One region of the Streptomyces sp. M41 genome, then DNA from elsewhere that is predicted to be linked to it. Evidence: riboswitches for the same ligand, from Rfam matches in the RefSeq annotation. Region 1 holds a riboswitch; each other region holds the start of a gene.
The links. Region 1 has a riboswitch for cyclic di-AMP ahead of ACHBTE_RS22155 (transglycosylase family protein). Riboswitches for the same ligand answer to the same signal wherever they lie in the genome.
Positions count from the first base shown of each region.

Region 2: another riboswitch for cyclic di-AMP. It lies ahead of ACHBTE_RS02295 (M23 family metallopeptidase); the one in region 1 lies ahead of ACHBTE_RS22155 (transglycosylase family protein).
Region 3: another riboswitch for cyclic di-AMP. It lies ahead of ACHBTE_RS05110 (transglycosylase SLT domain-containing protein); the one in region 1 lies ahead of ACHBTE_RS22155 (transglycosylase family protein).
Region 4: another riboswitch for cyclic di-AMP. It lies ahead of ACHBTE_RS10600 (NlpC/P60 family protein); the one in region 1 lies ahead of ACHBTE_RS22155 (transglycosylase family protein).

Region 1 covers NZ_JBIMKE010000018.1:80,549-83,735, forward strand. The annotation lists gene eno (phosphopyruvate hydratase) at 1-866, opposite strand, end outside; gene ACHBTE_RS22155 (transglycosylase family protein) at 1,105-1,794, opposite strand; cyclic di-AMP (ydaO/yuaA leader) riboswitch at 1,799-1,990, opposite strand; gene ACHBTE_RS22160 (transglycosylase family protein) at 2,200-3,187, opposite strand, start outside.
Region 2 covers NZ_JBIMKE010000001.1:501,482-504,668, forward strand. The annotation lists gene ACHBTE_RS02280 (helix-turn-helix domain-containing protein) at 1-170, shown strand, start outside; gene ACHBTE_RS02285 (DUF6126 family protein) at 167-286, shown strand; gene ACHBTE_RS02290 (tyrosine-protein phosphatase) at 346-1,143, opposite strand; cyclic di-AMP (ydaO/yuaA leader) riboswitch at 1,799-1,955, shown strand; gene ACHBTE_RS02295 (M23 family metallopeptidase) at 1,960-2,940, shown strand.
Region 3 covers NZ_JBIMKE010000003.1:153,512-156,698, reverse strand. The annotation lists gene ACHBTE_RS05115 (polyprenyl synthetase family protein) at 1-293, opposite strand, end outside; cyclic di-AMP (ydaO/yuaA leader) riboswitch at 1,139-1,320, shown strand; gene ACHBTE_RS05110 (transglycosylase SLT domain-containing protein) at 1,326-2,060, shown strand; gene ACHBTE_RS05105 (HAD family hydrolase) at 2,157-2,987, opposite strand; gene ACHBTE_RS05100 (carboxymuconolactone decarboxylase family protein) at 3,144-3,187, opposite strand, start outside.
Region 4 covers NZ_JBIMKE010000006.1:97,997-101,183, forward strand. The annotation lists gene paaA (1,2-phenylacetyl-CoA epoxidase subunit PaaA) at 1-666, opposite strand, end outside; cyclic di-AMP (ydaO/yuaA leader) riboswitch at 1,005-1,178, shown strand; gene ACHBTE_RS10600 (NlpC/P60 family protein) at 1,187-2,680, shown strand; gene ACHBTE_RS10605 (cytochrome P450) at 2,718-3,187, opposite strand, start outside.

The DNA of each region.
Region 1 (3,187 bases):
TCCTCGAACAGCGGGTCCTCGATGGAGACGAGCGGGTACGCGTCGACGAGCTGCGCGTAGTAGTCCGTCATCTCGGCGGCCGAGCGCTTCTTGCCCTCGAAGACATAGACGCCGTCCTTGTAGAACTCGGACGCGGCGACGTCGAGCGCCAGGGCGATCTGCTCGCCGGGGGTGTAGCCGGCCTCCTTGACGGCCTCGAGGATGAGGTCGAGGGCGGCGCGGTTGGAGTCCAGGTTCGGGGCGAAGCCGCCCTCGTCGCCGAGGCCGGTGTTCAGGCCCTTGCGCTTCAGCACCTTCTTGAGGGTGTGGTAGACCTCGGCGCCCCAGCGCAGCGCCTCGGAGAAGGACTCCGCGCCGATGGGGGCGATCATGAACTCCTGGATGTCCACGTTGGTGTCGGCGTGCGAGCCGCCGTTCAGGATGTTCATCATCGGCACCGGCAGCAGGTGCGCGTTCGGGCCGCCCAGGTAGCGGAAGAGCGGGAGGTCGCTGGCCTCGGAGGCGGCGTGGGCGACGGCGAGCGAGACGCCGAGGATGGCGTTGGCGCCGAGGGAGCCCTTGTTGTCGGTGGCGTCCAGGTCGAACATGGCCTGGTCGATCAGGCGCTGCTCGGTGGCGTCGTAGCCGACCAGCTCCGGGCCGATCTGCTCGATGACGGCGAGGACGGCCTTCTCGACGCCCTTGCCGAGGTAGCGGTTCGGGTCACCGTCGCGGAGCTCGATGGCCTCGAAGGCGCCGGTGGAGGCGCCGGACGGGACGGCGGCACGACCCGTGCTGCCGTCGTCGAGGCCGACCTCGACCTCGACCGTGGGATTGCCTCGGGAGTCCAGGATTTCCCGGGCTACGACGACGTCGATGGACGGCACGAGCATCTCCTTCTTGGATGTGAAGCCTGTACGCAGACCGCGGTGCGTGCTGCGGGACGAGCCTAACCGGCTCCGGGGGATCGGCCAGCGGTCGACCGCCCCGTGGACAGAACCGAGAGCGAATTGTTTCCGAACGGAACAAAAACACCCCACAAAAGAACCCCGCCCCGGTGCGTACGGGGGAAGACGCACCGGAGCGGGGAGTCCATGGGGACGCGTATGCGGCGGGTGTGCGGCCTTACTTCAGGTGCAGCTGCTGACCCGGGTAGATCAGGTCCGCGTCCTCGACGATGTCCTTGTTCAGCTGGAACAGCTTCTCCCAGCCGCCCTTGACGTCCTCGTCCGCGGCGATCGAGCTGAGGGTGTCGCCCTTGGCGACCTTGTACTCGCCATCACCCTTCTTGACCTTCTTGCCGGTCGGGGTGGTGACGGTCTTGGTGCTCTTCTTCTCCGCGGCCGGGCGCTCGGCGGAGCGGGAGGCCGGCTGCTCCTCGGTGGCACGCGGGGCCTCGGTGCTCTGCGAGGAGTCGCTCGACGAGGAGCCGTTGTAGGCGGCGCTCGACAGGCCGGTGCCGCAGTGCGGCCAGGCACCCTTGCCCTGCCCGGCGAGGACCTTCTCGGCGATCTCGATCTGCTGGGTCTTGCTGGCCTGGTCGGCGGTGGCGGCGTACTGGGTGCCGCCGTACGCGGCCCAGGTGGAGGCGGAGAACTGCAGACCGCCGTAGTAGCCGTTGCCGGTGTTGATCGACCAGTTGCCGCCGGACTCGCACTGGGCGACGGCGTCCCACTCGGAAGCGGTGGCGGCCGAGGCGCTGCCGGCGGCCATCAGCGGCGCGGCGACGGCGGCGGCACCGGTGACGCCGACTACGGCGACGGCGCGAGCGGCCTTGGACGGACGACGGTGCTTGCCCTTGCTGGAAAACAGCATGGAAGGATCCCCTCACCGACGCCTACGAGGTGAGCTGTCGGGTTCGGGCCGGTTGAGTTGCCCGGCCGCGCACCGCTGACGCTGGTGCGCGACTTCACCCCGAGCCGGTTCCGGCCGTGTGGCCCCGAAGGACCTCAACTGCCGGACCCGGCGCAAACCTTGGGTCCCCCGCTCCTGCCTACGGCGCTTGACGCGACGACTGTTCCCGTACGGCCGCCGGCAGGATTCGGCGTGACGGCCATCGGGGCTCGCACTGGTGGCGAGCGGTCATGACCGTAGTCACGCGATTCGCGGAATTTCAAAGACGATCAGGGCTTCTGAGATCTATCTCTCACTGCTTTTAAAACGGACATTCAGGTGCGAAATATGACGCGAACTCCCGCAGTTTTTCGCCCTGTTCAGCCCTTATTCGGCCGGGACGTCCAGGGTCTGACCGGGGAAGATGTCATTGGCGTCGGCACCGATGGCGCCCTTGTTCGCGTCGTAGAGCGCGCGCCACCCGCCGTCGAGGTCAAGGGAGTCGGCGATGGACGCGAGAGTGTCGCCGGGACGGACGCTGTACGAGGCGTGGCGGCCGGAGGACTTGGCGGCACCCTCGACCCCCTCGCTCTCGTCGGCGCTGGCGCCGCGGTGACGCCCGGAGCCTGTCGCGCCGACATCGACGGACCCGGCGTCCACCGAGCTGGTGTCGACGAGACTCCAGGAGCCCGGCTCCTGCTGCCACTTGTCCTGTTTGTCGCTTTCAGTCGATTCGCCGGGTGAGTCGTCAGGCGACTTCGTGGGCTTCGCGTCGGCTGACTTGTCGGGCTTGACGGAACTGTCCGTCTTGCCCGACGGAGACGACGAAGAGGACGAAGGCGATGAAGAAGAAGAGGAAGAGGAGGAGGAGGAACTGTCGGAATCCTGAGCGGATTCGGACGAAGCCCCCGAAGAGCCACTCGGCGAATCGGACACCGAGGAGTCGCTGGATGAATCCGAATAATCGGGCGAACTGGATGATTCACCATCATTCGACGACCCCGTCGAGTCATCCGAGTTCGACTGCCCGGGCGAATCGAGCAATCCGGAAGAGCCGGACACTTCGGACGGGGAGTCCTCCGCGACACCTGTGTCGAGGTCGATCGCACCGGACTTCTGAGTGAGCCCGTTGAGCACGGCGCAGGTGCCCCAGGCGCTGGTCCCCTGATCCTGGAGGATGTTCTGCGCCACGGCGATCTGCTGAGAACGGCTCGCCAGGTCGGGGCTCTCGGCATAGTCGAGGCCGCCGTACCGGTCCCAGTCGTCCTGGGTCAGCTGGAGTCCGCCGTAGTGGCCGTTGCCGGTGTCCGCGCTCCAGGAGCCGCCGCTCTCGCACTCGGCCACCTTGTCCCAGACCGTGCCGTCGGCCGCGCTC
Region 2 (3,187 bases), on a different contig from region 1:
ACACCGCACACCGGCTCGCACCCGGTGACAGCGCGCATTTCGACTCGCTCACCCCGCACCGCATCGCCGCCCAGGACGAGGACGGTGTCGAGCTGCTCTTCGTCCACACCCTGTTGCAGAGCCCCACGGCCGCCCTGTGCCTGGGCCCCACCTCTGGAGAGACGCGATGAGCGACATGGAGGAGAAGTTCCCGCGTGCCCTGTGGGTGCGGCTCATCATCTACATCGCGGTGGGGCACGTCTTCGCCGCCTTCATCTACTTCCTGTTCGAGGCGGGCGCGAAGTAGGCACCGGCGCGAAGTAGGCGCCGGCGCGACGCAGGCACGGGGCGCCGGGCGGACGAGCGTCAGTCGAGGAGCCGCTCCCGCAGCCGCTCCCGGGTCCGGGGGGTGATCCGCAGACCCTGCTCCAGGTAGCTGTCGACACCGCCCCATGTCTGCTCGATCGTCTCGAAGGCGGCGGTCAGATACTCGGCGCGCGCGTCGAAGAGGGGGCTGAGCAGCTCCATGACCTCCGCTGAGTAGACCGACGGGCCGCTGCCGCTGCGCTTCACCTTGTAGCGACGGTGCTTGGCGTTGGACTCCAGATAGTCGGCGACGATCGCCTCGCGCTCGACGCCGACGGCGAGCAGTGTCACGGCGATGGACAGGCCGGCGCGGTCCTTGCCCGCGGCGCAGTGCATGAGGGCGGGGACGCTGTCCTCGGCGAGGGAGTGCAGCACCTGTGAGTGCTCGCCGGTGCGCTCCTTGATGATCAGCCGGTACGAGGCGATCATCCGGTCCGCGGCCTTGCCGTCCGACAGGATCTCCCGCAGCTGCTCGATGTCGCCGTCCCGGACCATCTTCCAGAACTCCGCGCCGTCCGCGGGGTCACTCAACGGCAGGTTCACATTGCGCACCCCCGGCAGCGCGACGTCCGGACCCTCTAGCTTCTGATCGGCGGCGTTGCGGAAGTCGAAGATGGTGTGCAGGCCCAGGGAGCCGAGGAAGGCGGCGTCGTCCTCGGTCGCGTGCGCCAGGTGGCCGCTGCGGAACAGCACGCCGTGCCGCACCCGTCGTCCGTCCACGGTCGGCAGCCCGCCCACATCGCGGAAGTTGCGCACTCCGGCCAGCTCGGGCTCGGTCGACGGGATCTGCTGCGTCACGGGGGCTCCCTCCCGGTCGGCCCCGGCGGCGCGGCTCGGCGTGTGGCCGACGGGGTGCTCCTGACGATACGACATCGGTTCCTGGGGCAATGAGTTGTCCACAAGCGCCGTCGCCGCGGGTGGACACCTCGATGACGTGGGACCTTGATACATCTGTCCATATTTTTCGGTTCTGAGAGCGTTTGATGGTGGAAGGGAGTCTTTGCGCTGCGAATGGCCTGCCTCGAAACGGGCGAATCCATCGAGGCTCTGCTCCGATTTGGTCTGTTCTGCATCGGCATTGTGAGCTTCCTTCCGATTTGCGCGACGACCTCGATGTGGCTAGATATCCTCCAGCGTCACATCTAGGGGTTCTGTCCGAATTGGCGCCTTCATTCCAACTCGCTCTGTATTAAGGAAAGCTGGAGCAACGTCACGTGAGCAGCGTCATATCCGTGACCGTGCGTCGTTCGTCATGTCCACGTAATTCGGGCGCTTTTCATGGGACTTTGAGTCGGGAGAGGTCCCCATAATTCACGGAGTGTGACCGGTAATTCCCACAAGGGATCAACGGGAACGCATTCGGACGGAACCCCTCACTTGTTCCCGTGCGTCTTCCTCGCTTACGTTCGCCCCCAATCCGGACGGACGCCTAATCCTGCCGCCGACCGGACTCCGCGCAAACTCACCCGTGCACGGCAGGAGCGGGGGACCCACAGGTACAACGCCTGTTCCGGTCTCCGGAACGGCTTGGGGTCAAGTCGCGCCTCGGCGCGGCCGGGCATCTCCAGCTCGCACCCGACAGCTCACCTCGTAGGCGCCGGAGAGGAATTCGCCATGCCCGCGAAGGGTAAGCACCGCCGCCCCAAGTCCCTGCGCCTCCCCCGCTCCGTCGCCGTCGCCGGAACCGGTGGCGCCGCTCTCGCCCTCCCGCTCATCGGGGCCACCGGAGCCAACGCGGCTCCCTCTCAGTCCGTTTCGGAAAAGGCCGTCCAGTCGGCTCCGGTCGTCGAGAAGAAGGCGGCGAAGAAGGCTGCCGACAAAAAGACGGGTGCGCGCACCTATTCGGTGAAGGTGGGCGACTACCTCGCAAAGATCGCCGACGAGCAGAGCGTCGACGGCGGCTGGAAGCAGCTCTACGCCGACAACCGTGAGGCCGTCGGCGCCGACCCGTCGCTGATCCACCCGGGTCTGAAGCTCTCCGTCGGTGGCGAGAAGGCCGCGACGGCCGCTCCCAAGTCGTCGTCCCCGTCCTCCGCTTCGGCGTCTGAATCGTCTGAATCATCCCAGTCGTCCAAGTCGTCGGGCTCCTCCGAGTCCTCCCGGTCCTCCCAGTCCTCCAAGAAGGACTCCTCCGGCACGAAGTCCTCCGCCCCGCAGAAGGCGGCCACGGCCGCCCAGAGCGCCGCAGGCTTCTCCGCCCCGCTGTCCACCGCTTCCGTCGGCACCGCCTACAAGGTGGCGGGCAGCATGTGGTCGAGCGGCTACCACACCGGCGTCGACTTCTCCGCCCCGACCGGCACGCCCCTGAAGGCGGTCGGCGCGGGAACCGTCGTCTCCGCCGGCTGGGGCGGCGCGTACGGCAACCAGGTCGTCATCCAGCTCGCCGACGGCCACTACGCCCAGTACGCCCACCTGTCCTCGCTGTCCGTCTCCAGCGGCCAGAGCGTGAGCGCGGGCCAGGAGATCGGCCTCTCCGGCGCGACCGGCAATGTGACCGGCCCGCACCTGCACTTCGAGATCCGCACCACGCCGGACTACGGCTCCGACGTGGACCCGGTCGCCTACCTCCGCTCCAAGGGCGTCTCCCTCGGCTGACCGTCGCTCCACGCGAGCGCAACCTGCCTGACACGCAACCGAAGGCCGGACCCCGATCCCCGGGTCCGGCCTTCGGTCTGCCGTCACCGCCTTGCGGGTGGGGCAGCCGCCCGCCCCGCCCCTGCCGCAGGCCGCACGCAACGCGGTGGGCCAGGTGGTTATTCCGAGTTTGGTGAACCCTTGGGGAGTGGCTTATCTCACCGTTCGTCAACCCCGCCCTACGGTCGCGTAGGTCACATTCAAAGGT
Region 3 (3,187 bases), on a different contig from region 1:
TCCATCACGTCGTCGTGGTACAGCGTCGCCAGATGCGTCAGCTCCACCACCACCGCCGACGGCACGACCCCCGGCGCGTGCCGGTCCCCGAACTGGGCGGCGAGCATCACGAGCAGCGGCCGGAACCGCTTGCCCCCGGCCCGCACCAGGTGCTGGGCGGCCTCGGTGATGAAGGGGACCTCGCTCTTGGTGGCTTCGAGCAAACCCTCCTCGACAGCCGCCAATCCGGCCTGGACATCGGCTTCCAGAGCCTGGTCCCGCACGCTCAGCCCGAACGGCCCGACGACGGTCACGAGGGGTCTCCTGTCTGCTGGTGTCTACTGGCGGTTACACGGTTTGTCGATAGGTCGCTGCCATCACTCAAGTCAGCGTATCCGGTCACGTTTCGATCACCGATGCCGCCCACCCGTCCACCACGGGCGGTATCGGATCACGACCGGCAAGTTTTTGATCACCTGATACGGACGGACATCTATCCACTTATAGGTAAGTAGCACCCTGAGTCCTGATCCGGACGTGACCGCCCCGCCGGGATTCACCTTCATGCGCACCCGTTCACCCCTCCCCCTCGCCACCCTGCCGGGTGCCGTACCCCGCACCGGCACCCCCCGAGTACCCGCCGCGGGACATCCCACGGACGACCGCTATGACAACGACTGGAATCACGCCCGAGGTTCCGTCCACGCCCAACGCCCTCGAGCGCGAACCGAGCGCGGAATGAGCGCGAAGTAAGCGTGAAGTGCGCCAGGAAATATGGACGTTGAGGGATGAATCCCCCACCTGACCGCCCCGCTCGAAGACGACACGAAGAGGCCCAATTGCTGCCGACACGGGAAAAACGGACTCCATGAGCGGCCCATTACAGGCGAGTTGGATTCATTGCCCGATTTGCCGCTCTTGTGAATACCAGTGAGTTGGGTCACGCAGCCCCCTTCTCCCCCGCGACCGCGCCCACCCCCGCCTCCCCTTACGGCAAACGCAAGTTGAGGCTTGGCAACCGCAAAGGATCAAGCGCCTCATACGCACCCGACCATGGTCAACCCGCATGACAGGTGACTAGGGCACTTGTTCCGGACATGTGCTCTCGCATACGTTCCCGCTCAGTCGGGCGGACGCCTAATCCTGCCGCCGCCCGCGCCATCCACCTACGCCACTCACACACGCACGGCAGGAGCGGGGGACCCAGGTAAGTCGCCGGACCGGACGCCTTGATGGCACACCGGGCCGGCTAGGGGTGAAGTCGCACCGTCACACGGCGGCGCGGCCGGGCATCTCCCGCCCGAACCCGACAGCTCACCTCGCAGGCGCCGGAGAGGAACAGCGCCATGCCCCGAGGCAAACACCGCCGCCCCCGTACCAACCCGCTCACCCGACGTGTCGTGGCCGCCGGAACCGGCACCGCCGCTCTCGCGCTCCCCTTGCTGAGCGCGACCACCGCGACCGCCGCCGAGCCCGCCCAGGCCCCCACCGCGGCGAAGGTCGGATCCCTCAGCTACACCACCAAGAAGGGCGACACGCTCTACGGCATCGCGGACCGTTACGACGCCCAGGGCGGCTGGCGACAGCTCTACAAGGACAACCGCAAGGCCATCGGCGACGACCCGCGGCTGATCCACCCGGGCGTCGACCTGAAGGTCCGGGCCACGAAGACGGCCGCCACGAAGACGGCCGACAAGGCGGCCTCGCCTGCCAAGAAGTCCGGCGTCGCCCAGGCCACCCATGCCGCCGCGAAGACCTACCCCGACAACCTCGACGGCTGGATCCGCGAGGCCCTGGACATCATGGGGCAAAAGGGGATTCCCGGCTCCTATGAGGGCATTCACCGCAACATCCTGCGTGAGTCGTCGGGCAACCCGGCCGCCATCAACAACTGGGATTCCAACGCCGTGGCGGGCACCCCCTCCAAGGGGCTCCTCCAGGTCATCGACCCGACGTTCGCGGCCTACCACGTGCCGGGAACGGCGTACGACCCCTTCGACCCGGTCGCGAACATCACGGCCGCGTGCAACTACGCAGCCGCGCGCTACGGCTCGATCGACAACGTCAACGGTCCTTACTAGACCCCAGGGTCGTGCGCGGCCCTACCGAACCCGGGGGAACAGGGTCCGGTCCCGGCGGAGGCCGGACCCTGCGACCTACTGGACAAAGTCGGCGACCTACTGGGCGAAGTCGGCCAGGCTCCCCGCGAACAGTGCCTCGAGGACGACGGCGATGCCGTCGTCCTCGTTCGACAGGGTGATCTCGTCGGCGACCGCTTTGAGTTCGGGATGCGCGTTGGCCATCGCGACACCGTGAGCGGCCCAGTCGAACATGGGGATGTCATTGGGCATGTCACCGAAGGCGACGGTCTCGTGCGCGCCGAGGCCGAGATGGTCGGCGGCGAGCGCGAGACCGGTCGCCTTGGTGATGCCGCATGGCTGGAGTTCGACGGTCCCGGGGCCCGACATGGTGACGGTGGCGAGAGAGCCGACCACCGCCCGTGCCGTCGCCGCCAACTCGTCGTCCGACAGGACCGGATGGCGCAGCAGCACCTTGCTGATCGGCTCGCACCACAGGTCGTCGCGGTGCCTGACCCGTACGGCGGGCAGTGTCGGGTGGGGCATCAGGTACCCCGGTTCGATGAGCGTGAGCCCGTCCACACCGTCCTGGTCGACGGCCGCGTACACCTGACCCACCTCGGCCTCGATCTTGCCGAGCGCGGTTTCCGCCAACTCCCGGTCCAGGGTGATGGACCACAGCAGACGGTCCGCGCCCGCGTCGTACAACTGCGCCCCCTGCCCGCACACCGCGAGCCCCGTGCTGCCCATGACATCCAGGAGAGGCCGCACTCTGGGCGCCGGCCGTCCCGTCACCACGAGGTGCTGGGCACCGGCCGCCACCGCCAGCGCGAGCGCGTCGATGGACCGGTCCGAGAGCGTGTCGTCGCCTCGGAGCAGGGTCCCGTCGAGGTCAGTGGCGATGAGTGAATATGCGATAGGTGCGGCCATGATCAGAGAATACGGACAGGACGCCCCATCGACTCGACGTGAACCGGACGGCTGCTGTGTTCACATGTGTTGACACCTGTTCCGGTTGCGCCGCCGCTCACCGTTTCATTTCCGGTTCCGTTCCGCCCTGACAACTTCCGCCCCCTTGTTGCTATTTCACCCCCAAGTGGTGCCCGCGGGCTCCTTGATGGTGGTGTTGA
Region 4 (3,187 bases), on a different contig from region 1:
GGCCATCGACTGCGCGGAGTTGGGCGAGGCGTCGTCGGGCGGGCCGAACATCATCAGCGAGGGCCACCACCAGCGGTTCACGGCGTCCTGCACCATCTCGCGCTGGGCGTCGGTGCCGCGCATCATCGTCATCAGCAGTTCGTAGCCCTGTCGCTGGTGGAAGGACTCCTCCTTGCAGATCCGCACCATCGCGCGCGCGTACGGCCCGTAGGAGCTGCGGCACAGCGGCACCTGGTTGCAGATCGCGGCGCCGTCCACGAACCAGCCGATCACGCCGACGTCGGCGAAGCTCAGCGTCGGGTAGTTGAAGATCGACGAGTACTTCTGGCGGCCCTCGACGAGGCGGTTCGTCAGCTCCGCGCGGTCGGTGCCCAGGGTCTCCGCCGCCGAGTACAGATAGAGGCCGTGGCCTGCCTCGTCCTGGACCTTGGCGAACAGGATCGCCTTGCGGCGCAGGGACGGCGCCTTGGTGATCCACTCACCCTCGGGTTGCATGCCGATGATCTCCGAGTGGGCGTGCTGAGCGATCTGCCTGATCAGCGTCCTGCGGTAGCCCTCGGGCATCCAGTCGCGCGGCTCGATGCGCTGGTCGCGCGAGATCGTCGCGTCGAAGTGCTGCTGGAGCGGCTCCTCGGGGGGCGCCTCGGCGGAGTGTGCAGTCGTCATCGAATCCCGCTTCCCAACCGACCATTCGTTCGGTATCCAGTGTGACTGGTTTCCGTCGGCGGAGCAAGACCCTTCGAGGGCGCGAAACCGGCCCGCACGGCATCACCTACCGCCCGATCGAGCGGAGCGGCCCTCGATCACTACGATCCGCGGCGATCACTACGATCCGTGGCGGAACCGAAGCAGCGCGCAGCGAAACCGGTGGTCCACGCACCGCCGGCGTCGAAGGTCACAAAAACGTATCGGACATTTCACACGTCAATCTTCACGTGAGGCACACAAGTTCGTTAGGTTACGGCTCAGGCCGCACGAAGATCTCCGGCGAACCCCGCCGGGACGTGCGCCCTCCGCCGAGTCCGGTGCGTCCAGATGGGCCGCTGGAGCCGGGGACCCAACCGAGCTTGTGGTGAATCGGCCCAACTCCCCTTCGGGGCAGGGCCGTAGGGCACACCTTCCGGAAACCGCCGCCCGAACCCGTCAGCTGACCCGGTAGGCGGAGCACGGAAGGAGTACGTCGCCCATGGCGCCGGAACGCACCGCGCGTCCGGGGGCTTTGAGCCTGCCCGGCAAGCGCAATTCCGCACTCGCATCGGCGGCCCTCACCTCTGTGGCCCTGCTCGGTCAGACGGCCAACGCCGCGGCTTCCCCCGGCGACGAGGCACCGAGTCGCGAGGAGGTGAGCCGACGGGTCAGCTCCCTGTACGACCAGGCCGAGTCCGACACGGGCACCTACAACGCCACGCGCGCGGCGGCGAAGGGACCTCGGGCGCGCGCCGACCGGCCGGCCGACGCCGGACACAGGCCGGGCGCCTCGGCTCGGGACGCCGAGAGCGGGCGCGGCGCTCCCGCGGTCGACAGCGTCGCCCGGCAGTGGTTCGAGGCCGCCCGCGCGAAGTTGGGTCCCACGGTCGCGGCGGCCCTGACGGGCGACAGGACGCCGGACCGTCCGAGGGGGACCCGGTCGGCCCGCCCGGCCGAGCGCACGGCGCCGGACCTCACCGACCTCGCACTGCCCTCGCCCGGCCGCCCTGCCCTGGAGCTGCCCGCGGCGCCGATCGCGGAGTTGACGGCGGGCCCCATCGCCGCGCCGGCCCTGCCCGCCCCGGCGGCCGAGAGCCAGCAGTCCACACTGAAGGCGTCCAAGGAACAGAACCAGCGCAAGATCGAGCGTGCCCGCGCCCTGCTGTCCGCGTACACGACGCAGCAGGTCACAGCACCGGCGGAGCTGGATCCGCTGACGGCACCGATATCGACGACGGACACCTGGGACTCCGTCCCGGCGCTGCCCATGGACACACGGGCCGTCGCCCCATCCCTGCCCGAGGACACATGGGGCACCACGCCGGCCCCGCCCGAGGACACATGGGGGGCGACACCAGCCCTGCCCACCGGCACATGGGACACCACACCAGCCCTGCCCACCGGCACATGGGACACCACACCAGCCCTCCCCACCGGCACATGGGACACCACCACATCCGCACCGGTCGCCGACGACACGTGGACCACCCCACAGGCCCCGGACACCGGTACATGGAGCACGGCACAGAACCCGGGCGACGCCCCCGGCGACGGGGCCGTCGCCCCCGCACCCGAATCCTGGGCCTCCACCCCAGCGTCAGACCCCGCACCCGCACCGGCCCTGACACCCGCTCCCGAGGACACCCGAGCGACCCGAGCCCTCGACTTCGCCCGAGCCCAACTGGGCAAGCCCTGTGTCTGGGGCACCACCGGGCCGGACGCGTACGACGCTGCCGGTCTGACCAGGGCCGCCTGGAGGTCGGCGGGGATCACACTCCCCCGCAGCCCGCAGGAGCAGGCGACCGCGGGACGAGGCATCGCCGTCACCGCCGCCGAGCCCGGTGACCTGGTCCTCTTCCACTCGGCCCACGTCGGCATCTACTCCGGTGACGGCATGATGATCCACGCCCCCGGCCCCGGATCGGTCATCCGTGAGGAGTCGATCCACTACGCCGGTGAGTCGGCGATCCACAGCATCGTACGACCGGTCTGATCCGCCTGAGCCGGGCGGGCCGAGGAAGATCGGGCGTTCAGGCGGCCTTCAGCGCGAGCGGCAGGGTGCCGAGGCCGCTGAGGAAGTTGGAGTAGACGGGCTTGGCGGGGCCGGTCTGCTCCATCTGGGCCACCAGGTCCCGCAACCCGGCCAGTACGGCGCCGATCTCCGCTCTGGCCAGGTAGGCGCCGAGGCAGAAGTGGGGGCCGTAGGCGAAGGTGACGTGTTTGTTGGGGGTGCGGTCCAGGCGCAGCTCACCAGGCGCGTCGAAGATCCGTTCGTCGCGGTTGGCGGAGGCGTTCCAGACGGTGACGAGGTCCCCGGCAGCGATCGGCCGGCCGGCGATCTCGGTGTCGGTCGTCGCGGTGCGGCCGGCGTGCAGGGCGGGGGTCGTCCAGCGCAGGATCTCCTCGACGGCGGTGTCGATCGCGGCGTCGCCCCGCTTGAGGGCCTGCCATTGCCCGGGGTGTTCCAGCAGGGCGAGGGCGGCGCCCACCATGGACAGGC